One region of the Microbacterium sp. SA156 genome, then DNA from elsewhere that is predicted to be linked to it. Evidence: predicted binding sites of a transcription regulator. Region 1 holds the regulator's gene; each other region holds the start of a gene.
The links. Region 1 encodes HspR, which represses chaperone genes until heat shock. Its sites were predicted from a motif close to AAGTTGAGTCNNNNNGACTCAACTT; they were not measured.

Region 1 (10,320 bases):
CCCCGAGTCCCGGAGCAGCTTGTCGATCACCTTCCGGTTGAAGTCGTTCCGGTAGAGGATGCCGATCTCGCTGCGGAGCGTGCGGACATCCTCGATGATGTCGCCCGTCCGGGTCTCCCGCAGGGAGAACTCGTACTCGGCCGCCCCGCTCGCCTGGACCATCCGCACGAACGCGTCGACCGCGAACGAGTAGTGCTGCGCCGAGATGCCGAGCAGACGCCGCGACGGGGGCCGGTCGAGGTAGCGCTGCTCGAGGAGCTCCACCTGCTCGACGACCTGCCTCGCATAGCCGAGGAACTCCGCCCCGTCGAGGGTGAGCGTCACGCCGCGTGCCGAGCGCACGAGGAGCGTGCGCCCCACGCGCGCCTCGAGCTCCTTCATCGCCGCCGACATCGTCGGCTGCGCGACGTAGAGCAGGTCAGCGGCACCCGAGATCGAGCCCTCGGCTGCGACCTCGATGAAGTAGCGGAGCTGCTGCAGCGTGAGACCGCTCGTTCCCTGTGCCATAGCCACAGACTATATGGAGGGATAGCGTCGTCTTCTTACCCGATATCGCCCGGATCCCGGCACGATGGAGGCTCCGACGACCGAGGATCGACCCGACCCTCATCACCCCTGGATTGGCCCATGGCGAGCGCATTCGAGTTCAGCATCACGACCACCCCCTTCGACGAGGACTACACGCCGTCGGAGAGCTCCCGGATCACGACCAACTTCGCCAACCTCGCGCGCGGCGAGCGCCGTCAGGAGAACCTCCGCAGCACCCTGACGATGATCGACCGGCGGTTCAACGACCTCGCGCACTGGGACAACCCGACCCGCGACCGCTACACCCTCGAACTCGAGATCGTCTCCGTGCAGCTGCGCACATCGGCGGATGACGAGGCTCAGCCGTTCCCGCTGCTGGAGGTCCTCGACACGCGGATCATCGACCGGCACACGGGCGCCCGCCACCACGGGATCGTCGGCAACAACTTCTCGTCCTACATCCGCGACTACGACTTCAGCGTCGTCCTGCCCGCGGCGAAGGATGGCACGGGCGCGCCCGCGCTCCCCCGCGACTTCGGCGTCCTGCATGGCAGGCTCTTCCAGCACTTCCTCGACTCGGATGTCTACCGGCAGCGCTTCCCGCAGGCGCCCGTCATCTGCATCAGCGTCTCGACGAGCAAGACCTACCACCAGACCGGCAACAGCCACCCCGTCCTCGGCGTCGAGTACCAGCAGGACGAGCACTCTCTGACCGACGAGTACTTCGGCAAGATGGGGCTCCGGGTGCGCTACTTCATGCCGCGCGGAAGCGTCGCGCCGCTCGCGTTCTACTTCCGCGGCGACCTGCTGAACGACTACTCGAACCTGCAGCTCATCAGCACGATCAGCACGATGGAGACGTTCCAGAAGATCTACCGCCCCGAGATCTACAACGCGAACTCGGCCGCCGCCGCCGTCTACCGCCCGAGCCTGGGCGCGCAGGACTTCTCGCGGACGCAGATCTCCTACGACCGCGAGGAGCGCAGCCAGCTCGCCGTCACGCAGGGGAAGTACGCGCAGGAGCACTTCATCGAGCCGAACCGCGAGCTGCTGGAGCAGTGGACCGCCGGCGACCCCGTTCTCGTCGCATGACCCCCGGAGGACCATCCATGACCCCCGCGCTCCTGCCGACCTCGATCGTCGGCAGCCTTCCCAAGCCGTCGTGGCTCGCCGAGCCGGAGACGCTCTGGTCCCCCTGGAAGCTCGAGGGCGCCGCGCTGACCGAGGGCAAGCAGGATGCGATGCGCATCGCCGTCCAGGAGCAGACGCGCCGCGGCATCGACATCATCGGCGACGGTGAGCAGACGCGCCAGCACTTCGTGACGACGTTCATCGAGCACCTCGACGGCGTCGACTTCGCGCAGCGCAGAACCGTGCGCATCCGCGACCGCTACGACGCGAGCGTTCCCACGGTCGTCGGCGCGGTGCACCGCGAGCGCCCCGTCTTCGTCGACGACGCGGCGTTCCTCCGCGCGAGCACGGACCGCCCGATCAAGTGGACGCTGCCGGGTCCGATGACGATGGTCGACACGCTCTACGACGCCCACTACCGCAGCCGCGAGAAGCTGGCGTGGGAGTTCGCGACCATCCTCAACCAGGAGGCCAGGGAGCTCGAGGCCGCGGGCGTCGACATCATCCAGTTCGACGAGCCCGCCTTCAACGTCTTCCTCGACGAGGTCAAGGACTGGGGCGTCGCCGCCCTCGAGCGCGCGTGCGAGGGGCTGCGCGCCGAGACCGCCGTGCACATCTGCTACGGCTACGGGATCAAGGCGAACACCGACTGGAAGGCGACGCTCGGCTCGCAGTGGCGCCACTACGAGGAGTCGTTCCCGCTTCTGCAGCGGTCGGCCGTCGACATCGTCTCGCTCGAGTGCCACCACTCCCGCGTCCCGCTCGAGCTCGTCGAGCTCGTCCGCGGCAAGAAGGTCATGCTCGGCGCGATCGACGTCGCGGATGAGACGGTCGAGACCCCCGAGGAGGTCGCCGACACCCTCCGCCGTGCGCTCGCCTATGTCGACGCGGACAAGCTCGTGCCCAGCACGAACTGCGGCATGGCGCCGTTCCCCCGGGAGGTCGCGCTGCGCAAGCTCAGCGCGCTCAGCGCGGGCGCGGCCATCCTGCGCGAGGAGCTGGCCGATGCGCGCGTCTGAGGCGTCGCCCGCCGACGCACCCGCCGAGACCCCGCGTCACGGCTTCGCGCCGTCGCTGTCGCCCGACGACTTCAAGTCCCTCTTCCGGGGGCACCCCGGGGGCGTCACCGTCATCACGGCGGATGCCGGTGACGGGCCCGTCGCCCTGACGGCGACCTCGGTCGCGTCGGTGAGCGCCGAGCCCCCGCTCCTGGTGTTCTCGATCTCGGCGCTGTCGTCGGCGTCGGACGTCCTCTCGCGCGCCGAGACGGTCGTCGTGCACTTCCTCGACGCGCACGATCTGGAGGTGGCGAAGCTCGGCGCCGCGAGCGGTGTCGACCGCTTCGCCCAGGAGCACTCGTGGACGCGCCTCGCCACGGGCGAGCCCGTGTACGAGGGCGTGCGCGCGTGGGTGCGCTGCGCCGTCATCGACCGGATGGATGCGGGCACGTCGACGGTCGTCGCGGCCCACGCACTGCAGTCGCACATCGAGCGCGACGTCCACCCGGGCGACGCCGGCGACGCGCTGGTCTATCACAACCGCACGTGGCACCGCCTCGGCGAGCACTCGCGCATCGAGCCCTGACGGGCGCGCACGCCTGCGGCGTCAGTCGGTGGGACGCCAGAGCACCACGTCGGTCTGCCGGCGCACGCGGGTGCCCGCGCGCAGCGTCACGACTGCGCCGTTCGCGCTCGTCGCGAACACGCGCGCGCCCGGACGCTGCTCGCGCTCGGCGCGCAGCTCGCGCTCGAGCTCCCGGACACGGCCGCGCAGCTCCTGCACCTCGTTCTCCATGTGCAGGATGCGCTCGATGACGGCGAGGCGCACGCCCTCGGACGACAGCCGCGCGACCTCGCGCAGCTGCTCGATGTCGCGCAGCGAGTAGCGCCGCGATCCGCCGCGCGTGCGCCCGGGGACGACGAGGCCCATGCGGTCGTACTGCCGCAGGGTCTGCGGGTGCATGGCGGCGAGCTCGGCAGCCGCCGCGATGGGGAAGATCGGCGCATCGGGGTCGATGTCGGCCGGGTCGACCGGGATCGGCATGGTGCTCACCTCCTGAAGGTGTCGGGGGCGGATGGCGGCAGCGGGCTACTGCTTCGCCTTCGCCATCATCTCAGCGCGGGGGTTCTCCTTCGGCTCGGCCTCGCGGTAGGCGAGAAGCGCCTCGCGCGCGGCGTCGTCGAGATGCGACGGCACAGCCACCTGCACCTCGGCGAGGAGATCGCCCGTGCCCTTGCTGGACGCGATGCCGCGTCCCTTGACGCGGAGCACGCGGCCGGAGGGCGTGCCGGGGGCGACACGCAGCTTCACGGGGTCGCCACCGAGCGTCGGAACCTCGATGGTCGCGCCGAACACCGCCTCGGTGAACGTGATCGGAACGGTCACGCGGACGTTCAGGCCGTCGCGCGTGAAGACGGGGTGCGATCGGACGGCGACCTCGACGACGATGTCGCCGCTCTCGCCTCCGTCCGGCGAGGGACGCCCGCGCCCGCGCAGGCGGATCTTCTGGCCATCCGCGACGCCCGCGGGGATCTTGACCTTGAACGGCTTGCCGTCCTCGCCCTGGAGCGTGATGGTCTCGCCCTTGGCGGCCGTGGTGAAGTCGATCGTCGTGCGCGCACGCACGTCGGCGCCGCGCTGGGGGCCGCCGAAGCCGCGGTACCCGCCCGTCGACTGCCCGAAGCGGCCGGAGCCGAAGCCTCCGCCCCCGCCGGAGAACATCGAGAAGATGTCGTCGAAGTCGCCCGGGGACGCCGTGCGCTGCTGCGTGAACCGGCTGAAGACGTCGTCGAACCCGCCGCCGGCGCCGCCGGGCGCGGTGAACCGCGCACCCGACCCCATCGCGCGCAGCTCGTCGTACTCCTTGCGCTGCTCGGGGTCGGAGAGCACCGAGTACGCCTCGCTGATCTCCTTGAACCGCGACTCGGCGGCCGCGTCGCCCGGGTTCGAGTCGGGGTGGTACCTGCGCGCGAGCTTGCGGTAGGTCTTCTTCAGATCCGCGTCGCTCACGTTCTTGTCGACGCCGAGGATCTTGTAGAAGTCCTTGTCGAACCAGTCCTGACTGGCCATCTGCACCTTCTTCTTGCGAATGCTCTACGCGTGATCCGGAAAGCGGTCGGCCCCGCCGCAGCGGGGCCGACCGGGAGTCATTCCGCCGGGACGGCGACGACGACCTTGGCGGGGCGCAGCTCGACGTCGCCCAGCAGGTAGCCGACCTCGACGACCTCGAGGATCGTGCTCTCCGTCGTGCCGGGGACCGGCTGCTGGAAGATCGCCTCGTGACGCTGCGGGTCGAACGTCTCGCCGGTCGCGCCGAACGCGACGACGCCCAGGCGCTCGGCGACGCCGCGCACCTTGGCCGCGACGGCCGAGAACGGGCTGCCCTCGGCGAGGTCGCCGTGCTTCTCGGCCCGGTCGAGGTCGTCGAGCACGGGGAGGAGGCCCTTCACGGCCTCGCCCCTGGCGCGGGAGATCTCGATCTCGCGCTGCTCCTCGGTGCGGCGACGGTAGTTCGCGTACTCCGCCTGGAGGCGCTTGAGGTCGTGCAGGAGCTGCGTCTCGTAGTCGCTCTTCTCCGCCTCCGCCGCCTCGTCGGTCTGCTCGGCGCCGAGGATGTCGTCGACCGTCAGGCCGTCGCCCTCCTCCGCGGTCTCAGCCGGCTGCGCCGCGGGGTCGGAAGCGGCGGCTTCCGACCCCTCGGCGTCCGGCTGGACCTCGTCGCCGTCGGGCTGCTCGCCCTGGGGCTCCTCGAAGTCCTTGTCCGTCATCAGCTCTTCTTCTCGTCCTCGTCGTCCACGACCTCGGCGTCGATGACGTCCTCATCCGCCGAGCTCTGCTCGCCGGCCGGGGCGTCCTGCGGCGCCTGCTCCTGCGCGGCCTGAGCCTGCTGGTAGATCGCCTCGCCGAGCTTGGTCTGGCTCTCGTTGAGCTTCTCGAACGCGGCCTTCACGGCGTCGTCGTCCTCGCCCGCGAGCGCGGTCTTGAGCGCGTCGACGTCGGCCTTGACCGAGTCCTTCACGTCGGCGGGGAGCTTGTCGTCGTTCTCCGAGATGAGCTTCTCGATCGAGTACGCGAGCGTCTCGGCCTGGTTGCGGACATCCGCGGCCTCGCGGCGCTTCTTGTCCTCGGCCGCGTGCTCCTCGGCGTCGCGGACCATCCGCTCGATGTCCTCCTTCGAGAGCGACGAGCCGCCCGTGATGGTCATCGACTGCTCCTTGCCCGTGCCCTTGTCCTTGGCGGACACGTGCACGATGCCATTCGCGTCGATGTCGAACGTGACTTCGACCTGCGGCACGCCGCGGGGCGCCGGCGCGATGCCGGTGAGCTCGAAGGTGCCGAGCGGCTTGTTGTCGCGGGTGAACTCGCGCTCGCCCTGGAAGACCTGGATGGCCACCGACGGCTGGTTGTCGTCTGCGGTCGTGAAAGTCTCGCTGCGCTTGGTCGGGATGGCCGTGTTGCGCTCGATGAGCTTGGTCATCACGCCGCCCTTGGTCTCGATGCCGAGGCTCAGCGGGGTGACGTCGATGAGGAGGACGTCCTTGCGCTCGCCCTTCAGCACGCCAGCCTGGATGGCGGCGCCGACGGCGACGACCTCGTCCGGGTTGACGCCCTTGTTGGGCTCCTGGTTCGTCTCGCTCTTCACGAGCTCGCTGACCGCGGGCATGCGGGTCGAGCCGCCGACGAGCACGACGTGCGCGATGTCGGAGACCTTGATGCCCGCCTCGCGGATGACGTCCTGGAACGGCTTCTTCGTGCGCTCGAGGAGGTCCTTCGTGAGGTCCTCGAACTTCGCGCGCGAGATCGTCTCGGACAGCGACACGGGGCCGTTCTCCGTGAGCGACAGGTACGGCAGGTTGACGCTCGTCGACGTCGAGCTCGAGAGCTCCTTCTTCGCCTGCTCGGCGGCCTCCTTGAGGCGCTGCAGGGCGATCTTGTCGTTCGAGACGTCGACGCCCGTGGAGTCCTTGAACTGCTTGATGAGGTAGTCGACGAGGCGCTGGTCCCAGTCGTCGCCGCCGAGGCGGTTGTCACCCGCCGTGGCACGCACCTGGATGGTCGAGAAGTCGTCGTCCTTGCCCACCTCGAGCAGCGAGACGTCGAAGGTTCCGCCGCCGAGGTCGAAGACGAGGATGAGCTCGTCCTCCTTGCCCTTGTCGAGGCCGTACGCGAGGGCGGCGGCCGTGGGCTCGTTGATGATGCGCAGGACGTTGAGGCCCGCGATCTCGCCGGCCTCCTTCGTGGCCTGGCGCTCGGCGTCGTTGAAGTACGCGGGCACGGTGATGACGGCGTCGGTCACCGTGTCGCCCAGGTACTGCTCGGCGTCGCGCTTCAGCTTCTGGAGGATGCGCGCCGAGATCTCCTGCGGCGTGTACGACTTGTCGTCCACCTTGAACGTCCAGTCGGTGCCCATGTGGCGCTTGACCGACGCGAGGGTGCGGTCGACGTTGGTGACGGCCTGGCGCTTCGCGGTCTCGCCGACGAGCACCTCGCCATCCTTGGTGAACGCGACGACCGACGGGGTCGTGCGGAAGCCCTCGGCGTTGGCGATGACCTTCGGCTCGCCGCCCTCGAGGACCGAGACGACCGAGTTGGTCGTCCCGAGGTCGATACCCACAGCACGTGCCATGTTGCTTCTCCTTCTGTCGCTGCCTGAAGTCTGCGCGCGATCTTGAGTCGCGCTGACTCAAGCATACGGCGACGAGCGGTCGAAGTCAAGAAACTTGATACACCCCGACTCAACTTCACCCCGCGCCCTCGAGACTAGCGCCGGTCATCGAGACCGGTGTAGCGGGCGTCCGAGACTAGCGCCGGTCGTCGAGACCGGTGTCGGGAACACAGGTCTCGACGCCGGACACTAGTCTCAGCGGGAGAACGGGCGGCAGAACGGGCGGCGGAACGGGCGGCACGGGCGGCGGGGCCGGGCGGCACGGGCGGCACGGGGCGGCGGGGCCGGCGCCGGTCAGAAGGGGCAGGTGGAGCGGGCGTCGCTCAGGGTGATGCCCACCGCAGGGCCCGGGCACACGAAGGGGCTGTAGCGCGGGTCGTCATCGACGAACAGCTTCAGCCAGGCGATCGACTGCGCCGCGATCGTCGTGTTCGACGTGTTGGGCGCGAAGTGCGACGCCCCGCGCAGCTCCAGATAGGCGCGCGGCAGATCGGCGGGCAGCCCCTCGTACAGCGGGATGGCGTGACGAGCGACGGGAGCGACCGTGTCGCGCTCCGCGCCGAACACCAGCGTCGGGGTCGACACCTCGGGGAACGTCTTGTCCGCGTCCCACGGGGTCATCGCGATCGCGGCCTGGAGCGACGGATCGTCCTTGGCCGCCTCGAAGGCCCCGCCGCCTCCCATCGAGTGCCCCATGACGGCGAGCCGGTTCGGGTCGACGATGTCGCGGACGTCGCTCGAGGAGACGAGGTAGTCCAGCGCGGCGAGGAGCTGGTCGCCCCGCTGGCCCGGCTGGTCATAGCGCCCGAGCGTGTCGATCGTGAAGACGACGAACCCCTGCGAGGCGATCCGCGGCCCGAGCCAGGCGATGCTCGACTGCGAGGCCGTGTACCCCGGCGAGATGGCCACGGCGCCGAACGCGACGCCCTGCTGACCGGAGGGGAAGTAGATCGTGCCGCCGCCGAAGCCGCGCACGACGTAGCCCGGCACGCGCTCCTCCGCGACCGCGAACGGGCCCCGCGCCGCCTCGATCGTCTGCTGCGTCGGAGGCGGCCCGATCTCGACCGCGGGAACGATCGCGGCCGCCGGCCCCGCTGCCGCCAGCGACGCCGCGGCGAGCGCGATCGCGATCGCCGCCGCGCGAACTCTCCTCCTGAATGACGTCGTGCGTCCCCCCATGGCTTCCCTTTCTGGATTGATCTACCAATTGGTAGATCAATCTGCCAGGCGGGTGTCGCGCTGTCTACCCTGGGTCCATGACGGACGACGATGGGCGCCGACGCCGCTTCGAGCACCGCCGCGGAGAGGTGCTGCAGGCAGCGACCGAAGCGGTGCTCGCACACGGACTCTCCGGGCTGTCCCTTCGCCGCCTCAGCGAGCACGTCGGCGTCAGCCACGCCACGCTGCTGCACCACTTCGGGAGCAGAGAGCAGCTGGTCGCCGAGGTCGTCGAGTCGATCCTCGGTGCCGCGCTGGCCGCACCGCAGATCCCCGACGGCCATCCCGATCCGCTCGCCGCCCTCTGGGAGAGGGCGCGGTCTTCGCGGGGCCGAGCCCTGTCGACCGCCTTCCTCGAGATCGCCGTCGCGGCAGCGCACGCGGACGGCGCCCTGCGCGAGGCGGTCGTCCGGTCGGTCGGCGAGCGCGTCGACCTGCTCGCCGCGGGGCTCACACGGGCGGGCTGCCCGCAGGAGGAGGCCGAGCCGCTCGCGACCCTCGTCCTCGCGTCGCTGCGCGGCCTCATGGTCGACCTCATCAGCACAGGCGACGAGCGGCGCGCGGAACGGGCCTTCGACGTCCTCCGCGATGTGGTGGAGACTCGTCTCGAGCGCGGCGCGACGGCGCGCCACCGCGCGTTCACCGAGGAGGCCTAGCGTGACCGACATGCCCGAGCCCGCCCGCCCCTCCGCGCCGCCCGCGGCCGCCGGCACCGCCGCGCTGACCGTGATGGGGCTCGAGCTCCCTCAGCGCGCTCCCGCATCGCGCGGCACCGTCTTCGCCTGGGCGCTCTGGGACTGGGCGACCCAGCCGTTCAACACGGTCATCCTCACGTTCATCTTCACGGCGCTCTACCTGACGACAGACGCCTTCCTTCCGCCCGATGTGCAGGGTCTCGCCGACGAAGACCCGGTCAAGGTCGCGGCTCTCGCCGACCTCGCGTCGGGCCTCGGATGGGGCACCACGGTCGCGGGCCTCCTCATCCTCCTGCTCGCCCCGGTTCTCGGACAGCAGGCGGATGCCGCGGGCCGGCAGAAGCTGTGGCTCGCGATCGGCACGGGGGCGCTCATCGTCTGCATGCTCGGCCTGTGGTTCGTCGAGCCCACCCCCACCCTGTTCTGGCTGGGGGTCGCGCTGATCTCAGCGGGCATGGTGTTCGGCGAGATCGCGGCCGTCAACTCCAACGCCATCCTCGTCGGCATCGCGACGCCGAAGACGATCGGGCGCATCTCGGGCCTCGGCTGGGGGTTCGGGTACCTCGGCGGCATCGTCGCCCTCGCTCTCGTCATCGTCTTCTACCTGGGCGACTGGTTCGGGCTCTCGTCGGAGGGCGGCCTCCCGTTCCGCGTCATCGCGGTCGGCTGCGCCCTGTGGACGATCGCGTTCGCCATCCCGATCTTCGTGAAGGTGCCCGAGCCCTCGCTCGGGCGCCCCGAGCGCCGCGTGGGCTTCGTGCAGTCGTACGCGCTGCTCGTGAAGGATGTCGCCGGCCTCTACCGCTCCCCCGCCACGCGCCCGACCTTCTGGTTCCTCCTCGCGAGCGCGGTCTTCCGCGACGGCCTCGCCGGGGTGTTCACGTTCGGCGCGGTGATCGCGGCGAGCGTCTTCGGCTTCGGCACGCTCGAGCTCATGATCTTCGGCGTTGCCGCGAACGTCATCGCGGGCGTCTCGACGATCATCTCGGGTCGCCTCGACGACCGGTTCGGGCCCAAGCGCATCATCCTCTTCTCGCTCGGCGCGATGACCCTCGCGGGGCTCGCGGTCTTCGCACTCGCCGA
Region 2 (10,320 bases), on a different contig from region 1:
CGGCCGTGTACTGCGACTTGTCGATGCCGCAGCTGATGGGGATGACGCCGGCGATGTCGATCGTCGCCTCGAGGAAGTCGGCGGCCTTGCGCGTCGGGGTCGTGACCGCCGCGGTGAGGTCGAACGTGCGCTTGGCGTCGTCCCACGCGAGCTTGACGAGGAGGCGGTTGAGGGCGGGCGGCAGCTTCGTCGAGTCGACGATGTTCTCGGGCATCACGTGGTTCGTGGCGATCACGGGGATGCCGCGCTTGCGCGCCTCGCGGGCGAGGCCGCGGCCGATGACGATGTGCGACTGGATGTGCACGACGTCGGGCTTCACGGCGTCGAGGACCTGGCGCGCGTAGTGCTTCGAGCGCCACGGCCACACGAATCGGAGCCACTCGTGCCACCACAGGTGCACCGACGGCAGCCGGTGCAGGGTCATCGGCTGGCCCTCGATGACCTCGGTGCGCGGCGCCGTGCGCTTCCACGCCGTGTTCGGCGCGCTCACGTGCACGTCGTGTCCGCGCTGGACGAGACCCGCGGCGAGGCGCTCCGCGAACCGGGCCGCCCCGTTGATGTCGGGCGAGAACGTGTCGCACCCGAGCAGGATGGTCAGTCGGTCGGACGCGGAAGTGGTCACGGATGCCTCACAGTGCAGTTCGTGGCGGCGCCATGCGGCCTGGGGGAAGTCTTCCCGAGCCTATTGCACCAGTTTGGAGCTGACTGTGAGGCGTGCCGACGCGACTCAGCCCTGCTCGGCCCACCACGCGCGCAGCCGTCGCTCGGCCTCCTCGGGGCCCAGCGCGCCCTCATCCAGGCGCAGGTCGAGCAGGAACCGGTACGCCTGGCCGACCACCGGGCCCGGGCCCACGTCGAGGATCCGCTGGATCTCGTTCCCGTCGAGGTCGGGGCGGATGGCGTCGAGCTCCTCCTGCTCGCGGAGAGCCGCGATGCGCGCCTCGATGTCGTCGTACGCGTGCGCGAGACGCGCGGCCTTGCGGCGGTTGCGCGTCGTGACGTCGGCGCGGGTGAGGATGTGCAGGCGCTCGAGCTCGTCGCCCGCGTCGCGCACGTAGCGGCGCACAGCGGAATCCGTCCACGCCCCCTCGGCGTAGCCGAAGAAGCGCAGATGCAGCTCGATGAGCTTCGAGACCGAGCCGATCGTCTCGCCGTCGTAGCGCAGCGCCTGCAGCCGCTTCTTCGCCATCCGCGCGCCGACGAGGTCGTGGTGGTGGAACGAGACGGCTCCGCCGGGCTCGAGCTTGCGGGTGTGCGGCTTGCCGATGTCGTGCAGGAGGGCGGCGAGGCGCAGCTTCACATCGGGCTCGGCGTCCGGATGGCGCGCGCGCTCGTGCTCGATGGCCTGCGCGAGCACGGTGAGGGAGTGCTCGTAGACGTCCTTGTGGTGGTGGTGCTCGTCGACCTCGAGGCGCAGCGCGGGGATCTCGGGGAGGAACTGGTCGATGAGGCCCGTCTCGACGAGGACGCGCAGCCCGCGCACGGGGTCGTCGGTCTGGAGGAGGCGGGTCAGCTCGCCCTGGACGCGCTCGGGGCTCACGATCGCGAGCGTCTCGCGCAGGTCGGCGATCGCCGCGAGCGTGCCCTCCTCGATCGCGAAGCCGAGCTGCGCTGAGAAGCGGGCGGCGCGCAGCATGCGCAGCGGGTCGTCTCCGAAGCTGACCCGCGGATCGATCGGCGTGCGCAGGACGCCCGCGACGAGGTCCTCCACGCCGCCGGTCGGGTCGACGAGCCGCACGTCGGGGACGCGCAGGGCCATCGCGTTCACCGTGAAGTCGCGTCGCGTGAGGTCGGCCTCGAGGGTGTCGCCGAACTCGACGGTCGGCTTGCGCGTCTCGCCGTCGTAGCTGTCGGCCCGGTAGGTCGTGATCTCGACCTGCTCGCCCTGCACGCGCGCGCCGATCGTGCCGAACGCCCGGCCGATGTCCCACTGCGCGGAGGACACCGGCGTGACGATCCGCAGGATGTCGTCGGGGCGCGCGTCGGTCGTGAAGTCGAGGTCGTTCGTCGTCCGCCCGAGGAGGGCGTCGCGCACGGGTCCGCCGACGACCGCGAGGTCGTGGCCCGCATCGGCGAACGCCTGCGCGAGGGTCGCGACCACGGGCGACGCCGCGAGGTCGCCGAGGCGCGCGAGACCGGCGGCCATGTTGAGCATGGCTTCCAGGGTACCGGGCGGTTGCAGGGCGGCCCTCGAGACTAGCGTCCGTCGTCGAGACCAGCGCCCGGTGCACTGGTCTCGGCGACGAGCGCTAGTCTCACGGACCCGGGGGGCGGGGCGGGGGGCCCGGCGGCCCGGGGGCCGGGCGCGGCCCACGGGGCCGGGGGCGGGGTCAGGCGGGGGCGAGGAAGCCGTCGAGGACGAGCTCGCGGACGGCGGGCAGGAGCCCCGCACGCAGCGCGTCCTCGTCCGTCTCGAGCAGCTGCGCGAGCGCCGCGACGATCTGACCCAGGGCAAGCTCCCCGTCGCACGCGCCGACGAGCGCGGCGAGCGCCGGGTCGGCCTGCACGGACCGCCCGAAGCCGCCGCCCTGACGCAGCTCGATCACGCTGGGGTCCGCGGCGCCGGGCAGGTGGTGACGGGACTCGGTGACGTCGGGCGCCGCCCGCAGGTGCAGGGCGAGCAGCTCGGCGTCGGCGAGGGGCGCGATGCGGTCGTGCGCCGCGAGCACCGCCGCGAGGTGCGTTCCGAGCGCGCCCTCCGACGGGATCGCCTGCGTGACGCGCTCATAGCGCGCGAGCCGCGGCGCGCCATCCGCCCTCCTCAGGAGCACGTAGCCGAAGCCGATCGCCGTGACGCCTCGCTCCGAGAAGTCGTCGAGCCAGGCGTCGAGGAGTCGGTCGTGCTCGGGGCTGCCGGGGGCCGTGCCGCCGTCGCGGATCCACATCTCGGCGTAGGCGATCGGGTCGAGCTCCTCGCGCTCGATCACCCACGCCTCGAGAGCGACGTCGGACGCCTCGACCCAGGCGCGCATGCGGTCGAGCCCGGGCACGCCGTCCTTCGTCTCCCAGTTCGCGAGGAACTGCGCGGTTCCGCCCGGAGCGAGGTGGCGGCCGACGCCCGCGACGACCTGCTGCACGAGCGCATCGCCGACGAGCCCGCCGTCGCGGTACTCGTACGCGGGCACGCCCGTGACCCGCGGCGTGATGACGAACGGCGGATTCGACACGATGCGGTCGAACACCTCCCCGGCGACGGGGTCGAACAGCGACCCGGCCCGCGTCTCGATGCCCGTCGCGCCCGCGAGCGCCGCATTCAGCTCCGCGAAGCGGAGGGCGCGCCGGGAGATGTCCGTCGCGACGACCCGGTCGGCGAAGCGACGGGCGCGCAGGGCCTGGATGCCGCACCCCGTGCCGAGGTCGAGGACCGTCCGCACGGCAGTCGGAAGCTGCAGACCGGCCAGCGTGAGGGATGCTCCGCCCGCGCCGAGCACGTGATCCTCCGCGAGCGCGCCCCCGCCCAGGGCGATCTCGTCGAGATCGCTCGCGAGCAGCCACTCGCCCGGACCGCGGTCGTCGTGGAAGGACTGGGGGCGGATGACCGCGAGCGGCGCGACCACGTCGGCGTCGACCGCGGCGAGTCCGAGTGCGACGAGCCCGCTGGCGCCGACCCGGGGGAGCGCGGCGTCGACCGCAGCGAGCGGCTGCCCGACGCCGAAGACGAGCAGCCGCGCGAGGACGGCGAGCGCGTCGTCGCGCTCGCGGATGGCCCGGAGGGCGGGGGCGCGGAGCCCGCGCCCGATCGCGTCATCGGCCTCGACTCCCCACATCGCGCGCAGCGCCTCGGATCGGAACCGGGCGCCCGAGAGGTCGGCGGCGAGGTCGCGGCACAGGGCGGGATCGGGGTGCGGGCTCACCCGACCATTCAACCGCGCGCTCGTGTCATCCGCTTCCCCGCGCCGCTCCGAGCGAGCTCGAAGGGAGCTCACAGCGCACTTTTAGCACTCTCCCCCTGAGAGTGCTAATTTGAAACATGAGTCGATACGACTCAAGGTGATGTTGCGAACAGCGCCGAGCGAACAGAGGAGGACGATCACGATGGCGATGTTCTTCGATCCGTTCCGTGAGTTCGACCGGGTGGCCGAGCAGCTCTTCGACCGCCAGGGCCCCCGCCTCATGCCGATGGATCTCTACCGCGACGGAGACCACTACGTGCTGAGCGCCGACCTTCCCGGCATCGATCCCGGAAGCGTCGACATCGATGTCGACGGCCAGCTCCTGACCATCCGCGCGCAGCGGACGGGCCGCAGCGAAGAGGGCGTGAAGTGGATCACGCGCGAGCGGCCGACGGGCGCGTACATGCGTCAGCTGAACCTCGGCCAGGGCATCGATACCGAGCGCATCACGGCGACCTACGAGAACGGCGTGATGAGCGTGCTCATCCCGATCAGCGAGAAGGCGAAGCCGCGCAAGATCGAGGTGCAGCGCTCGGACGACAGCAGCCAGACGCTGACGGCCCCCGAGCTCACCTCCTGATCCCCCGGATCATCCGCGCGCAGAGGGAGAGGGGCAGATGCGATCGCATCTGCCCCTCTCCCTATGCGCTGGCTATGCGTCGCGACGCGCGCCCTCCGACGGCGTCACCGTGAAGGTGTGCGGCGCCCGGAAGCCGCGTTCCGCGAAGGCCGCACGGGCCGCCTCGGCGACGACGTCGACCCGATCGGCGTCCACGAGCGCGATCGCCGCGCCGCCGAAGCCGCCGCCGGTCATGCGCGCGCCGATCGCACCCGCCGCGAGCGCGGCCTCGACGGCGGTGTCGAGCTCGGGGACCGAGATCTCGAAGTCGTCCCGCATCGACGCGTGCGACGCGACGAGGAGGTCGCCGATGGCCCGCGGCCCGGCCGAGCGCAGCGTGGCGACGGTGTCCAGCACACGCTGGTTCTCCGTCACGATGTGCCGCACCCGGCGGAAGGTCACCTCGTCGAGCGTCTCCTCGGCGCGCGCGAGGTCGTCGACCGACAGGTCGCGCAGCGAGGGCACGCCCATGTCGGCCGCGCCCTTCTCGCACGAGGCCCGGCGCTCGCGATAGCCGCCCGTCGAGTGCGCGTGCGTGACCTGGGTGTCGATGACCAGCAGGGCGAGCCCCTCCCGGGCGAAGCCGAGGTCGACGGACTCCGTCGCGAGGGTCCGGCAGTCGAGGAAGGTCGCGGCGTCGGGCCGGCCGAGCGTCGACGACACCTGGTCCATGATGCCCGTCGGCGCGCCGACCGCCTCGTTCTCCGCCGTCCGCCCGATCTTCGCGATCGAGAGGCCGTCGAGCCCGAGCTCCCACAGATCGCTGAGTGCCGACGCCGTCGCCCCCTCGATCGCCGCCGACGAGGAGAGTCCCGCGCCGACCGGCACGTCCGATGCGAGGGCGATGTCGAGGCCGCCGACGTCCGACGCGCTGCGCCCGCTCGCCGCGAGGGCGGCCCAGGCGACGCCGAGGGGATAGGCGGCCCACTCGGGCACCGATCCGCTCTGCACGGCGTGACCCGCTGCGCCGTCGAAGGTGGCCGCGAGCGCGTCGATCGACAGCTCGAACGGGGCCCGGTCGAGGGTCGAGATGACCCGGATAATGCGGTCGCCTCGCATGCCGACCGCGGCATACGTGCGGTGCTCGATCGCGAACGGGAGCACGAAGCCCTCGTTGTAGTCGGTGTGCTCCCCGATGAGGTTGGCGCGCCCCGGCGCCGACCAGACGCCCACCGGCTCTCCGCCTGTGAGCGAGCGGAGCAGGTCGATCGCCTCGTGCTGCGCGGTCATGCCCCCACCGCCTCGCGCAGTCGCTCTGCGGTCTGCTCGGGCGGGACATCCCCGATCCACGCTCCCATGGCGGCCTCCGATCCGGCGAGGTACTTGAGCTTGTCGGCCGCGCGACGCGGCGAGGTGAGCTGCAGGTGCAGCCGCACCGTGTCCCTCGCGACGTCGACGGGCGCCTGATGCCACGCCGCGATGTACGGCGTGGGGGTGTCGTAGAGACGGTCGACGCCCTGCAGCAGACGCAGGTACACCGAGGCGAGCTCGTCGCGCTCGGCGTCCGTGAGAGCGGCAAAGTCGGGGGCGTGGCGCCGCGGCGCGAGGTGCACCTCGACGGGCCATCGCGCGGCGAACGGCACGTAGGCGATCCAGTGCTCGGCCTCGAGCACGACGCGGGGGCCCTGCTGCTCGAAGGCGATGATCCTCTCGAACAGATCGGCGCCCTCGCGCTCGATGGCCTGCAGCAGGAGCTTCGTGCGCGGCGTGATGTAGGGGTACGCGTAGATCTGGCCGTGGGGATGGTGCAGCGTCACGCCGATCTGCTCGCCCCGGTTCTCGAACGGGAAGACCTGGCGGATGCCCGGCAGGGCCGAGAGCGCGGCGGTGCGGTCTGCCCATGCCTCGATGACGGTCCGAGCCCGGGTCTCCGTCTGCGTGCCGAACGAGCCCTCGCGCTCGGGGCTGAAGCACACGACCTCGCAGCGGCCGACCGACGTGCGGCTGCGGCCGAGCCCCGGCGCGTCGAGGTCGTCGAGGCCGAGCGGCGGGTCGACGGCGGCGGGGGCGTCTCCCGTGGCGACGTCGAGTGCCGGGCCGAACGACGGCGACTTGTTCTCGAAGACCGCGACGTCGTAGAGGCTCGGCACCTCCGACGGGTTCGTCGGCGTCTGCGGGGCGAGCGGGTCGAGCTCGGCCGGCGGCAGGAACGCCCGGTTCTGGCGCGCGGCGGCGACCGAGATCCAGTCGCCCGTGAGCACGTCGCGACGCATCGTCGCCGTCTCGGGCCGCGGACCGAGCTCGCGCTCGTCGATGCGCCGCTCCTCGGGCAGCGTCGTGCCCGGGTCGTCGTAGTAGATGAGCTCGCGCCCGTCGGCGAGACGCGCGACGCGCTTGACCACGCCGGCGCCCAGCGTCGTCCCCGGTGCCACCATGGCTCCTCCGTTCCTGCGCGATGCCGCGCGTGTTGACGTCAACATGGATGGTAGTGCAAAGTGGGTCGCAGGAGAAGGGAGACCCCATGGCGCAGGTGTCGGCCGCCGACGTCGCCCGACTCGCCGGGGTCTCGGGCCAGACCGTCTCGCGCGTCGCCAACGGATCTCCTCGCGTCGACCCGGCGACCCGCGCGCGGGTCGAGGCGGCCATGGCCCAGCTCGGCTACCGGCCGAACCGCACCGCGCGCGCCCTGCGGACCGGCCGCACCCGCACGATCGGCGTCGTCGTGCGCACGCTGGCCTCGGTCGGCAACACCCGCATGCTCGAGGCCGTCACGCAGGCCGCGTCGGCCCGGGACCACGCCGTCCTCGTGGTGACGCTCTCGGAGGACGCCGAGCGCGCCGACACGGCGTTCGCGGCGCTCGCCGACCACGGCGTCGACGGCGCCGTCGTCCTCAACGAGGCGACACCGAGCATCCACGAGGCCGCGGAGCCCGGGTTCCCCGTCGTCGCGGTCGACGCCGACACGAGCGAGCGGTTCACCGTCATCTCGTCGGATCACGCCGGCGGCGCCGAGAGCGCCACGGCGCACCTCCTCGCGCAGGGGCACGCCTCCGTGCATCACCTGGCCGGCCCCGCGGGCTCGTTCGCCGCCGCCGAGCGCGAACGCGGATGGCGCGCCGCCCTCGCGGCGAGGGGCGCGACCGCGCCGCGTCCTCTGCGCGGAGACTGGACGGCCGCGACCGCCCGCGGTCTCGCGGAGGAGCTCGTCGCGGACCCCGCGGTCACCGCGGTCTTCGCGGCGAACGACCAGATGGCGCTCGGCGCCCTGCACGCCGCCCACGCAGCGGGGCGCGACGACCTCGCTGTCGCCGGGTTCGACGACGTCGTCGACGCGGCGGACTACTGGCCGCCGCTCACGACGGTGGCGCAGGACTTCGACGAGCTCGGCTCGACCGCGGTCGACCTGCTCCTCGCGCTGCTCGCGGGCGACGCCGTGGCCGACCGCACGATCGTGCCGACGCGCCTCATCGTCCGCGAGAGCTCGCTGCGCCCCCGGTGACCACTGCGGCACGCCTCGCAGGGCGCGCCCAGCCGTGTTCGTAGGATTGAACGGTCCCGTGCGCCCTCGCACGACCCGATGAGCAGGATGTCCATGACCCACCGCCGCACGGCCGAGGCACGCAGCTGTCTGCGACGTCTGGGCGCGCCGACCGCGGTCCTGCTCGCGCTGCTGCTGGGCGCCCAGCCCGCGCTCGCGTCGGTCCCCGATGCGACCTCCGAGCCATCCGATGCGCCCCGCCGCCACGTGACGGCTCCGAAGGAGAGCGGGCAGGAGGCGCGGGGCGGCGTCCCCGCAGACGCGGACGGCGACGACGACCAGGCGCCCGCTCTCTCGCTCCTCCCCGCGCAGCAGGGAGTGCTCGGCGCCGGTGCCGCCCTGAACGCGACGGCGACGATCGCCAACCCCGGCGCGGAGGCGCTGCCGGCGGGCACGCTCCGCCTCGACATCGCGCGCTCGGCACTCGGCGACCGCGCCGCGCTGGACGCCTGGCTGACGTCGGGCGACGCCGACGGAGACTTCGCGACGCTCCAGACCGCACCGGTCGACGAGGTCGGCGGAGGCGCGAGCGCGACCGAGGAGCTCTCGGTCGCGGCGGATGTCGCCGGCCTCGAGGGCCTCGCAGCCGGCGTCTACCCGCTGCGCGCGACGCTCGGCGCAGGCGCGTCCGCGATCGAGGGCCGCAGCGTCGTCGTGGTCGCCGACGGCGAGCGCGCGCCGGTCTCGGTCATCGTCCCGATCACCGCGCCGCCGACCGCGGCGGGACTCCTCACCGCCGACGAGATCGGCACCCTGACCGGCCCCGACGGCGCGCTGTCGCAGGCGCTCGAGGCCGTCGCCGGCACGACGGCCGTGCTCGCGGTCGATCCGGCCATCCCGGCGGCGATCCGCGCGCTCGGCACGGCAGCGCCCGCTGCCGCCCTCGAGTGGCTCGAGCGGCTCGAGGAGCTGCCCAACGAGCGCTTCGCCCTCCAGTTCGGCGACGCCGACGTGACACCGCAGATCCAGGCGGGCCTCACGGCGCCGCTCGCGCCCACGAGCCTGCGCGCGTTCGAGAGCGGCGAGAACTTCGCGGCACCGGAGCCGACGCCGTCGGCCACGCCCGCCGCGGAGGAGGAGCCCGCCGCGCCGGATGAGCCCGCCTACCCCTCCCTCGAGGAGCTCCTCTCCATCGGCGAGGAGGCGGCGCGCGTGTACTGGCCGGCCGAGGGCTCCGCGGGGCCCGACGTCGTGTCCGCTCTCGCCGTGGAGGGAGCGACCACGCTCATCCCCTCGACGTCGACCGCCGAGGGAGCAGAAGGAGCCGCCGTGCCCGCGCGCGCCGAGGGCGCGCTCGTGTACGACGAGGCCATCTCCGAGGTGCTCAGCGCCGCCGCGCTCGACCAGAGCGCGCACGAGGACGATCTCGTCGAGGCCTCCGCGGAGCTGTGGTTCGCGGCGCACGAGACCGGAGGAGCTCCGCTCCTCGTGGCGCTCGACCGCCCCGCCTACCCGGCCGACGACGCGGAGGCGCCCACGGCCATCCGCACCGAGGAGAGCCTGCGCGACGCCATCGAGAGCGTCACCCGCAATGCGTCGGTCGAGGCCGTGCCGCTCACCGACGTCCTCGAGGCCGAGGCGCAGCCCGTCACGGTGTCCGAGGTCGCGCCGGAGCCGGAGCGCACCGCGGCGGTCTCGGCCTTCACGGCCGCCGAGCCGGGCCTCGCGCACATGGCGTCGGCGCTCGACGAGCCCGAGCTGCTCACGGGCCAGGCGCGCGCCGAGGCCCTGCAGCTGCTCGGCGTCGGATGGACCGACGACCCCGACCGCTGGCGCGAGGCCATCGGCGCGCACGCCGAGCTGACCGCTCAGCGCGTCGACGGCATCGGCGTCACGGTGTCCGACCAGGTGCAGCTGCTGAGCGCCGAGGCGCCGCTCCCGGTCTGGGTGCGCAACAGCCTCGCGTGGCCCATCACGGTCGTGCTGGAGGTGCAGCCCGACAACGTGCGCCTCGACGTGCAGGAGCGCATCGAGGTGCAGGTGCCGGCGGGCAGCAACCCGCGCGTCGAGATCCCCGTCGAGGCGCGCGTCGGAAGCGGCGAGGTGCAGCTCGCGGTCTCGCTGTTCACGGCATCGGGCGAGCAGATCGGCGGCGTGCAGACCATGGACGTGACCGTGCGCGCCGAGTGGGAGCGCATCGGCATCGCCGTGCTCGTCGCGATCATCGTGCTGCTCGTCGTGGGCGGCGTGATCCGCACGGTGCTCCGGCGCCGCCGGCGGATGGCCGACCGCGCGACGGCGGATGGCACGACGCCGGATGGCGCCGATGCGGATGCCGCGACGGCGGAGGGCGCGGATGGCCCGCCCGCAGGGGAGAGGGACGCATCGGA
Region 3 (10,320 bases), on a different contig from region 1:
GAACTCGCTCATGTCGAAGCGCACCACGGCGCTCTCGTCGTCGAACAGGCTCGCCGCGAGCGCCTTCGCCAGCTCGGTCTTCCCGACGCCGGTCGGCCCGAGGAAGAGGAACGACCCGACCGGGCGGCGGGCGTCGCCCATGCCCGTGCGACTGCGGCGGACGGCCTTGGCGACCGCCGTCACCGCATCGTCCTGGCCGATCACGCGGGCGTGCAGCTCCTCCTCGAGACCGGCGAGACGCTCGCGCTCGCTCTCGGTGAGGCGGTTCACGGGGATCCCGGTGGCGCGGCTGATGACGGCCGCGATCTCGGGCTCGTCGACGATCGCGCGCCCGGCTCCGTCGGCCGAGGTGGCGTCGGCGAGGCGCGCCTGCACGGTCGCGATCTCGTCGCGGATGCGGGAGGCCTCCTCGTAGTGCTCGGCCGACACCGCGGCGTTCTTCTCCGCCTCGAGCTCGGCGAGACGCGCGACGAGCTCCTGCGTGTCGACGGGAGCGCCCAGACGCAGCCGCACCCGGGCGCCGGCCTGGTCGATGAGGTCGATCGCCTTGTCCGGCAGCACGCGGTCGGACAGATAGCGGTCGCTCAGCTCGACGGCCGCCCGCAGCGCGTCGTCGGTGTAGGTGACACGGTGGTGCTCCTCGTACGCCGGGCGGAGCCCCTCGAGGATCGCGATCGCGTCCGCGGGCGACGGCTCGCCGACCCGCACGGGCTGGAAGCGGCGCTCGAGCGCGGCGTCCTTCTCGATCTTGCGGTACTCGGAGAGCGTCGTCGCGCCGACGAGGTGCAGGTCTCCGCGAGCGAGACGCGGCTTGAGGATGTTGCCCGCGTCCATGGCTCCCTCTCCCCCGCCGCCGGCGCCCACGAGAGTGTGGATCTCGTCGATGAAGAGGATGAGCTCGCCCTTCTGCGCGGCGACCTCCTCCATCGTCTTCGTCAGGCGCTCCTCGAAGTCGCCGCGGTAGCGCGTGCCCGCGAGCATCGCGGGGAGGTCGAGTGCGACGACCCGGCGGTTCCGCAGCTGCTCCGGAACGGCTCCCGCGACGATGGCGGTCGCGAGGCCCTCGACGACGGCGGTCTTGCCGACGCCGGCCTCGCCCACGAGCACGGGGTTGTTCTTCGTTCGGCGCGAGAGGATCTCGATCGTCTGCTCGATCTCGTCGGCGCGGCCGATGACCGGGTCGAGCTCGCCGTCCCGCGCGAGCGCCGTGAGGTCGGTGCCGTACTTCTCGAGCATCGATCCGCCCGCGGTCCGCCCTGCGCCCTGCTCGGGCGCGGCCTGCGGGTCCACGCTCTCGCGCGCGCCCTGGGTGAGGGCCTCCGCGGTCACGCCCGAGCGTGCGAGGATCTGCCCGGCGGGCGTGTCCTGTGCGAGCACGAGGGCGAAGAAGAGGTGCTCGGGGTCCACATAGGTCGAGCCAGACGAGCGCGCCACCTGGAACGCGTGGAACAGCGCCCGCTGCACGGCCGCCGTCACCGCGGCGGCGTCGACGTGGGCCGAGGCACCCTCGCGCGGAAGCCGCTCCTCGGCCTCCCGTGCGATCGCCTCGGGGTCTCCGCCGACGCGCGAGATCGCGTCGGCGACGGTCGCGTCGCCGGCGAGCACGTGGAGGACGTGCAGCGCGTCGAGCTCGAGCTGCCCGCGACCGAGGGCGTAGCGCCCCGCCCGCTGCAGGAGCTCCTGCGTGCGCGAGCTGAGGAAGCGGCTGAGATCGATCGAGCGGCTCGCGCGAGCACGCTCGCCCTGCAGATAGCGCGCGAGGAACTCGTCGAACGAGCTCGGCCCATCCTGGGGGAAGTTGTTCTCGGGCATGTCCCGGCATCTCCTTGAAAGTTGCGTCGTTCCCTATCAAGTATGGAACTTGAGTCGGAGTCTATCAAGATCAACGCGATCCCGTGCGCGCTATTCCCGCCCGCGAGAATCTGTCGAGCGACTTGCACTATCGAACGACTATCGATAGATTTCCGCTGTGATTCAACGAGCGGAGCGACCGTGAGCAGAGCGACGATCCTCATCCTGCGCGTCGTCATCGCCCTCGCCCTTGCGGGGTCGGTCGTCGTGCAGGCGTTCCTCCTCCCGCTGATCTGGGTCGACCTCGAGGGCGTGGAGACGGCGTCGCGGGTCGCCTTCGTCGTCATCCTCGGGCTCGGCGTCGCGACGATGCAGGTCTTCGGGGTGTGCGTGTGGCAGCTCCTCACCAGGGTCCGGCGCGGCTCGATCTTCTCGGAGTCGTCCTTCCGCTACGTCGACGTCATCATCGGAGCGATCGCGGCGGCCGCCCTGCTCGCCTTCGCGCTCGCGATCCTCCTCGCCCCGGGCAGCGCGGCCCCGGGTCTCGTCGGCCTCGTCTGCGGTGCGTCGCTCGTCCTCGGGGGGATGGCGCTGCTCGTCGTCGTCATGAAGGCGCTGCTGCGGCAGGCGATCGCGCGCGAGCACGAGGCGCAGGCCCTGCGGGACGAGCTCGGCGAGGTGATCTGAGTGCCGATCATCGTGGACATCGACGTCATGCTCGCCCGCCGGAAGATGTCAGTCGGCGCGCTCGCCGAGCGGATCGGCATCACCCCCACCAACCTCGCCGTGCTCAAGAACGGACGCGCCAAGGCCGTCCGCTTCGCCACGCTCGACGCGCTGTGCGAGGCGCTCGAGTGCCAGCCGGGCGATCTGCTCCGCTGGGAGCCCGAGGAGTGAGCCCGCGGCGCACGGCGTTTGCTTTCATGGACGCATGAGCGAGTTCTGGGCGGGCGTGCGCACGCTGCTGGAGGGGTTCGGCTGGTGGCGGCGAGATCCGCGCGTGATGGCGGCCGCGCTCATCCCCGCCGCGATCGTCGGCGCGGCGATGGCAGCCGCGCTCATCACCCTCGGAGCGCTCCTTCCCGCGATCGCCGAGGGCCTCACCCCCTGGGCGGAGGACTGGGCCGCGATCTGGACCATCCTCGTGCGCGTGCTCATCGGCGCCGCCGTGCTCGCGGGCGGACTCGTGGTGGCGGTGACGACGTTCACCGCCCTCACCCTGCTCGTGGGCGAGCCCTTCTACGACCGGGTCTGGCGCTCGGTCGAGGCCGCGCGCACGGGGTCCGTTCCCGAGAGCGCGTACGGCTTCTGGCGATCGGTCGCAGACAGCGCGTCGCTCATCGCCCGCGGGCTCGCGATCGCCGTCGCGAGCGTCGCGCTCGGGTTCGTCCCCGTGGTCGGCGCACCGCTCGCCGCCGTCGTCGGAGCCGCGCTCTCCGGCTGGGTGCTCTCCGACGAGCTCACGGCGCGTGCGCTGTCTGCGCGAGGCATCGGGACGCAGGAGCGACGGGCCCTGCGGCGCGGCTCCCGCGCACGGGTCGCGGGATTCGGGATGGCGACGCACGTGTGCCTGCTCGTGCCCCTGGGCGCGATCGTCGCGATGCCGGCCGCCGTCGCCGGCAGCACGCTCCTCGCGCACACGCTCCTCGAGCGGCGCTCCGCTCAGTCGTCGAGCGCGCGGGGCTGAGCCCGCCCGGCATCGCGGGCGGCGAAGAGCAGCACGGCGAGCACGATCGCGGCCGGGACCGCGAGGCCGACGGCGACGGCGACATGCGCGTACTCCCCCGTCGCGGCGCCGATCGCGACCGCGATGATGAGCAGCTGCACGACGATCGCGCCGGATCGTCCCCAGGACAGGCCCCGTGCGATGCCGCGCGCGAAGGCGCCCACGGCGAGGGCGCCGACGAGCGTGAGCAGGAGGAGGGCGATCGCGCTGGGCATCGAGGCGACATCCGCCGAGCCGAGGGCGAGCACCTGCCAGCCGGCGAGGGCGAGCACGCCCACCGCCTCGAGTCCGACGAGCACGGCAGCCGTCCGTGCGGTCGCGCTGGTGGCCATGGCTCTCCTCGCTCCCCGTGCCTCACACCGCGCGCACGATCAGGGAACGGACAGAAAAAACCCTTGCCCGAGAACCTCGCGTGTATGACAATTGTTAACGGTGTGTTTCCCACAGCGTGGTGGGGCGGAACCTGCACAGGTCCGTCGCACATCCAGCGTAATCCACCCGTTTTGCCACGCTGTGCTTTCCCTGAGAAACCCCACCCCGCAAGGAGCATTCCTATGGACTGGCGCGACAAGGCCGCCTGCCTCACCGTCGACCCCGAGCTGTTCTTCCCCGTCGGGAACACCGGCCCCGCGATCGACCAGATCGAGAAGGCGAAGTCCGTCTGCGCTCGCTGCACGGTCACCGAGATCTGCCTGCAGTACGCCCTCGAGACCGGCCAGGACTCGGGCGTCTGGGGCGGGCTCAGCGAGGACGAGCGCCGCGCGCTCAAGCGCCGCGCCGCTCGTGCCCGTCGCGCCAGCTGACCTGAGGCACCGTCGCGCCAGCTGACGGCAAGCGCCGTCGTCTGAAGAAGCCCCGCCTCGGCGGGGCTTCTTCATGTCCGGGTCAGCTGCGGATCCACCTCAGGGGAACCGCGATCGTGACCTCGGTCCCGCCGTGGAAAGCTGTGTCCGGCGCGTCGATCGTCGACCAGTCGATCGTCCCGGAGAGCTCTCCCTGGATGAGCGTGCGGACGATCTGCGTGCCGAGGCCGCGGCCGACCTGGCCATCGGGCAGACCGCTGCCGGTGTCGCGCACGCGCACCTCGAGGCGGGTGTCGTCGCGGTCGGCGACGATCTCGACCTCGCCCTCGCGCCCCGCGAGGCCGTGCTCCACGGCGTTCGTGACGACCTCGGTGAGCGCGAGCGCGAGCGGCGTCGCGTACTCGCTGGGGAGCGTTCCGAATCGGCCCTTCGTGCGCGTGTGCGCGACCGTGTTCTGCGCGGCCGCCACCTCCGCGACGAGGCGCAGCACGCGCGCGAACACCTCGTCGAAGTCGACGTTCTGCGCGAGCCCCTCCGACAGCGTGTCGTGCACGACCGCGATCGCGGCGACCCGCTGCATGGCCTGAAGCAGCGACTCGCGCGCCTCCTCCGAGGTCGTGCGCCGTGCCTGGATCCGCAGCAGCGAGGCGACCGTCTGCAGGTTGTTCTTGACGCGGTGGTGGATCTCGCGGATCGTCGCGTCCTTCGTGATGAGCTCCTGCTCCTGGCTGCGCAGCTCGCTCACGTCGCGGCACAGGACGATCGCGCCCGTGCGGTGGCCGTGGTCCTTGAGCGGGATCGCGCGCAGCGACACGGTCACGCCGCGCGCCTCGATGTCGCTGCGCCATGGCGCACGGCCAGAGACGAGGATCGGCAGGCGCTCGTCGGTGTCATGAGACGCCGGCAGGATCTGGCTCGTCACGTCGGCGAGGTTCTCGCCCTCGAGCTCCTCCGCGAAGCCGATGCGGTTGAACGCCGACAGGGCGTTCGGGCTCGCGAACGTGACGATGCCGTCGACGTCGAGGCGGATGAGCCCGTCGGCGGCGCGCGGAGCGCCCCTGCGCGGCCCGGTCGGCGCCGAGAGGTCGGGGAAGTCGCCGGTCGCGATCATCCGGAAGAGATCGTCGGCGCAGTCGTTGAAGGTGATCTGCTGGCGCGACGGCGTGCGCACGTCGCCGAGGTTGGTGTGGCGCGTGAGCACGCCGATCGCGCGGAGGCCGTCGTCCTCCCGGATCGCGATCGGCACGGCGCGCACGCGTGTGGGCGTCTCCTCGAACCACTCGGGCGAGGACGAGTCGACGATCTGCGCGGTCTGGAACGCCTCGCGGACCTGCGCCTGCCACTGCGGCCGGACGCGTCCTCCGACGATGTCGCGATAGAAGAGCGTCGCGGCGCCACCCGGGCGCGTGTGCGCGACCGCGATGTAGGAGTCGTCCGACGTGGGCACCCAGAAGACGATGTCCGCCGAGGCCAGATCGGCGAGCAGCTGCCCGTCGCCGGCGAGACGGTGCAGCCATTCGATATCCGATTCGCTCGAACGGCCCTGGGCGGAGACGAGATCGCTGAGGGTCGACACGCGTCGAGTCTATGCCGACCGCACGCCGTCCTCCCCGCGTCCGCGCGCTCGCCGCGCCGGGCGCGCGATGCGGCGACCCCGCTCCCGCCCGAGCGGGATGAGCGCCGCCTCCTCGTCGCCGCGGCGTCCGTCGACGCGCGCGACGAGACGGCGGACGGCCTGGGCCAGGGCCGAGCGCGGCATGACCTCTCCGACGGGGCGCGCCGCGAGGAGGGCGGCGTCGGCCGCGCGAAGATCGAGCGGCAGGAACGACACGTCGTCGACCCCGCCGAATCGTTCGAGCGTGCGCCGCACCTGGCCGCGGGCGTCGATGCCGAGCGGGCCCGTGCGCAGGCGGTTGACGGCGACGACGACCGGGGTCGCGCCGACGATCGCGCGCAGCTCCGCGTATCCGCGGAGGAACCGCGCGATCCCGATCGGGTCCGCCGCGGCGACCGCGACCACGACGTCTGCCGACGAGAGGGCCGCGAGCGTCGCGGCGTTGCGGCGGGGCCCGTCGAGATCGCTCATGATCTCCTCGTCGGATTCGAGGGACGCCGCCGTGTCGACGACCGTGACGTCGGCCCATCCGCGGCACGCCTCGAGCGCCGACGCCACGCGCCGCTCCGACAGCTCGGGCCACCGCGCTGCCCGGTTCAGCCCGGGCAGGACGTCGACGATGCCGTCGGCGCCGCCCACGGGCAGGCTCAGGCGCGTGAGCTCGGCGGCGTCGAGCCCGCCGAGCTCCGCCTGACGGCAGGCGGCCGCGAAACCGGGCCCCTCGTCGGCGAGCCCGAGGGCGATGGCGACGGCGGGCGCGTGCGTGTCCGCGTCGACCAGCGCGACGTGGCCGCGCGTGCGCGCGGTCTCGACGGCGAGCTCGATGGCGACCGTCGTCCGCCCCGGCGCGCCGTGCGCGCCCCACACGGCCACCACCCGCCCGCGCTCCCCGCCGACGGCGCGCACCGCCAGGGATCCGCTCCGGATGGCCTCGGCCACGCGCCAGCCCTCCGCCGCGAGAGGCAGCGGATCGGCGAGGCCGAACGCGCGGGCGAGGCGCGCCTCGCCCGCGCGTTCGCCCAGCGCGACGATCCGGACACCGTGCCGGTCGCAGGCGCCCACCACGCCGTGCGTGAGCGCCGCGCGGGACGCCGGCAGGACGAGCGCCTCGGCGGAGCGCAGGACGTCCCACACCTCGGCCGTCGGATCGCCGAGCGAGCGGGCGATCGTCTCGGACGGCCAGGTCGCGATGACCGAGAGGCCCTCGTCCTCGAGGGCCTCGGCGAGAGCCGACCCGCGCGGCTCGTCGAGCGCCACGACGACGTTCACGATCCGGCTCCGGACTGCGGGACAGCCGAGAGCGCGGCGCCCGAGGACACCGCCGCGAGCACGTCGGCGACGCGCGCCCGGTCGATCACGAGCTCGATCGACGCTCCTGCCGCGCCCATCACGGCGTCGTCGCGGAGCACGGCGGCGACCGTCGCGTCCGCCACGAGGATGCGCGGCTCGTCGTAGACCCCCTGCTCGAGGAGGGGCGCCGCCCAGAGCTCGACCGCCGTGCCCTCCCCGACCGACGACGGCACGTCGACGGCGCTCTCGACGACGACCGTCGTGACCGCCGCCTCGTCGGCCGGCGTCACCGCCGACGAGGGGACGAGCTCGCCGGCCTCGATCGTGCGCGTCGCGACGTACCCCTCCGCGAGCTCGTGAGGCGCGAGATAGGCGTCCTCCGCGCCGCCCAGGGCGACATCGACGACCGCGAGATCGCCCGCGGTCACCGCCTCCCCCGGGACGATCGTCGTCTCGGCGGCGAGCACGGGCGCGGTCTGCCGGGCAGCCGACACGACCCACCAGACCCCGGCGATCGACGCGACGATGAGGGCGAGGCCGATGAAGAACCGCGCGTCGCCCCAGAACACGCGCCGGCGACGCGGAACGGGGGCGAGGGCGGCGACGTCGCGGACCGGGGTCGTCGTGGTCATGCGCCCATGCTGTCCGAATCGGCGCGACGCCTGAGAAAGTTATCCACAGGATGGCGCGTCCGGGTCCCCGGAGACCCGCCCCTGCCCATAATGGGGCCATGCCCGACAACTCCGACGTGCGCTACCTCGCGCCCGCTCAGGTCGCCGAGCTGCTGGGCATCGAGGCGGACGAGGTCGTCGAGCTCGTCCACGCCGGACGACTCCGCGGCGCGCGACTCGGCTCGCCCGCGCGCTGGCGCATCGAGCAGCTCAGCGTCGACGAGTACCTCGAGGACCAGCACGAGGAGACGCGGCGGATGGCCCTGTGGCGGGAGTCGAACGAGGCGAGCTTCCCCGAGCTCTGGGGCCGTCGGCGCCGCCCCTGACGGCTCACGGCGCGACGACGCCGACCGCGGCCGCCACGCGCACCCAGGCGACGGCCTCGAACGACACGATGCGGAACGCCGTGACCGCGGCGGAGCGGCGGGGCGAATCGGGGTCGTGCAGCGCCAGGTCGAGGTGATCGGCGCCGACGCGGTCGATCGTGCCCGACAGCGCGCGCCCCGACACGACGCCGATCGCCATGGCGGCCCTGCGCCGCGCGAGGTCGCGCAGAGCGAAACCGAAGGTGACCCGCTGCGCGAGGCGGCTCTCGGGCTCGGTCGGGCGAGCGCTGCGCAGGAGCTCGCCCTGCGCCGCGCCGATCGAGCGGATGGCCGGCAGCGGCACGAGCACCGCGCTCTCCGCCGCGCCGTGCGCGCGGAGCGGGCGAACCGCCATCCAGTCCGCCCCGACCGAGGTGACCGACGCCTCCAGCGACGATCCGTCGCGCAGCTCGATCGACAGGGGCGAGGCCGCCGACTGCGCGAACGCCACGAGGCGCTCGCGGAGGGCGAGGCGGGACACGCGCAGCCGCTCGGCCTCGGAGTCCAGCGCGGCCCGCTCGGCCTCCCACTCGGCCGCGAGCTGGTCCTCCAGGTCCTCGAAGAAGCGATCCCAGCGCATCTGCGAGAGCGTAGGGGAAAGCGCGCGGCCCCGTCATCCGCTCTCCACAGGCATGTATGCGGGGTTCCCGGCCGCGCGGGCGTGCTGGTTCACTCGGGCAACCCTTCTCCCCGACCGGAATGAGGCTGTCATGCCGCCGAACGCCGCGGGTGCGACCTCTCGCAGACGGTCCCACCGCACCGAGGAGGACGTCGAGGAGCTCTTCGCCCCGCAGCGCACGTCCTCCGCCGAGCTCCCCGATCCCGCGCCGCTCGTCGCGGCCCTCACCCGCGGCATCCTCGAGGCTCTCGCCGGCACGCGCGAGGTCGATCAGCTCGCGCGCTGGCTCGCCGAGGAGACGTACCTCAAGCTCGTCCAGCGCGCGAACCTGTCGCGCCGGGCGCGCAGCGCACGTCGGATGCCGGCGCAGCGCCCCGTCTTCACGGTGCGCACCATGCGTCAGATGGCGCCGGCCGACGGCGTTGTGGAGGTCGTCGTCATCGTGGCGATGCCCGACCGCACCCGCGCGCTCGCGATGCGCCTCGAGGGTCTCGACCGCCGCTGGCGCGCCACCGACATCCGGATCCTCTGACTACCGCTGCCGGTAGGACGACAGGAAGTTCCCGAGCCGCTCGATCGCCTCGCTGAGCACACGCGCCTCGGGCAGGGTCACGACGCGCAGGTGATCCGGCGTCGGCCAGTTGAACCCCGTGCCCTCGACGAGCAGGATGTGCTCCGACACGAGCAGGTCGTACACGAGCTGCTTGTCGTCGCGGATCTCGTGCACCTCCGGGTCGAGCCGCGGGAACGCGTAGAGCGCACCGTCCGGGCGGACGCACGAGACGCCCGGGATGGTCGAGAGCTTCTCCCAGGCGACGTCGCGCTGCTCGTGGAGGCGCCCGGTCGGAGCGATGAGGGCGTCGATGGACTGCACGCCGGTGAGCGCGGCGAGCACGGCGTGCTGTGCCGGCACGTTCGCGCACAGCCGCGTCGACGCGAGGAGCTGGATGCCCTCGAGGAATCCCTTCGCGTGCTTCTTGGGACCCGTGATGACCATCCATCCGGAGCGATACCCGGCGACGCGGTAGGTCTTGGAGAGGCCGTTGAACGTGAGGACGAGGAGGTCGGGGGCGACCGTGGCGGTCGGGATGTGCACGGCTCCGTCGAAGAGGATGCGGTCGTAGATCTCGTCCGACAGGATCAGCAGGGAGTGCTCGCGCGCGATCTGCGCGATCCCCTCGAGCAGCTCGCGACTGTACACGGCTCCCGTGGGGTTGTTCGGGTTGATGACGACGATCGCCTTGGTCTTGGAGGTCACCTTCGAGCGGATGTCCTCGAGGTCGGGCTGCCAGCCGTTCTCCTCATCGCACAGGTAGTGCACGGGGGTGCCGCCGGACAGGCTCGTCATCGCGGTCCACAGCGGGTAGTCGGGCGCGGGGATGAGCACCTCGTCGCCCTCGTCGAGGAGCGCCTGCATCGTCATCGTGATGAGCTCGGACA

Region 2: the regulator HspR is predicted to act here: its motif matches at 3,968-3,992, upstream of ACOWU6_RS04185 (Hsp20/alpha crystallin family protein).
Region 3: the regulator HspR is predicted to act here: its motif matches at 1,859-1,883, upstream of ACOWU6_RS00665 (ATP-dependent Clp protease ATP-binding subunit).

Annotation. Positions count from the first base shown of each region.
Region 1 covers NZ_JBAKGU010000004.1:60,733-71,052, reverse strand. Annotated here, with positions in the region: gene ACOWU6_RS05155 (LysR family transcriptional regulator) at 1-507, opposite strand, end outside; gene ACOWU6_RS05150 (DUF1852 domain-containing protein) at 628-1,620, shown strand; gene ACOWU6_RS05145 (methionine synthase) at 1,638-2,678, shown strand; gene ACOWU6_RS05140 (flavin reductase family protein) at 2,665-3,243, shown strand; gene ACOWU6_RS05135 (heat shock protein transcriptional repressor HspR) at 3,265-3,702, opposite strand; gene ACOWU6_RS05130 (DnaJ C-terminal domain-containing protein) at 3,748-4,728, opposite strand; gene ACOWU6_RS05125 (nucleotide exchange factor GrpE) at 4,806-5,426, opposite strand; gene dnaK (molecular chaperone DnaK) at 5,426-7,285, opposite strand; gene ACOWU6_RS05115 (alpha/beta hydrolase family protein) at 7,619-8,503, opposite strand; gene ACOWU6_RS05110 (TetR/AcrR family transcriptional regulator) at 8,581-9,198, shown strand; gene ACOWU6_RS05105 (MFS transporter) at 9,209-10,320, shown strand, end outside.
Region 2 covers NZ_JBAKGU010000003.1:131,228-141,547, forward strand. Annotated here, with positions in the region: gene ACOWU6_RS04170 (glycosyltransferase) at 1-622, opposite strand, end outside; gene ACOWU6_RS04175 (CCA tRNA nucleotidyltransferase) at 728-2,155, opposite strand; gene ACOWU6_RS04180 (DUF7059 domain-containing protein) at 2,331-3,854, opposite strand; gene ACOWU6_RS04185 (Hsp20/alpha crystallin family protein) at 4,036-4,473, shown strand; gene galK (galactokinase) at 4,546-5,742, opposite strand; gene galT (galactose-1-phosphate uridylyltransferase) at 5,739-6,884, opposite strand; gene ACOWU6_RS04200 (LacI family DNA-binding transcriptional regulator) at 6,974-7,951, shown strand; gene ACOWU6_RS04205 (DUF6049 family protein) at 8,045-10,320, shown strand, end outside; gene murJ (murein biosynthesis integral membrane protein MurJ) at 10,320-10,320, shown strand, end outside.
Region 3 covers NZ_JBAKGU010000001.1:145,691-156,010, reverse strand. Annotated here, with positions in the region: gene ACOWU6_RS00665 (ATP-dependent Clp protease ATP-binding subunit) at 1-1,812, opposite strand, end outside; gene ACOWU6_RS00660 (DUF2975 domain-containing protein) at 1,993-2,478, shown strand; gene ACOWU6_RS00655 (helix-turn-helix domain-containing protein) at 2,479-2,688, shown strand; gene ACOWU6_RS00650 (EI24 domain-containing protein) at 2,723-3,478, shown strand; gene ACOWU6_RS00645 (histidine kinase) at 3,454-3,849, opposite strand; gene ACOWU6_RS00640 (WhiB family transcriptional regulator) at 4,072-4,320, shown strand; gene ACOWU6_RS00635 (sensor histidine kinase) at 4,403-5,896, opposite strand; gene ACOWU6_RS00630 (AAA family ATPase) at 5,906-7,204, opposite strand; gene ACOWU6_RS00625 (SAF domain-containing protein) at 7,201-7,857, opposite strand; gene ACOWU6_RS00620 (helix-turn-helix domain-containing protein) at 7,956-8,222, shown strand; gene ACOWU6_RS00615 (hypothetical protein) at 8,227-8,841, opposite strand; gene ACOWU6_RS00610 (Rv3235 family protein) at 8,972-9,412, shown strand; gene ACOWU6_RS00605 (pyridoxal phosphate-dependent aminotransferase) at 9,413-10,320, opposite strand, start outside.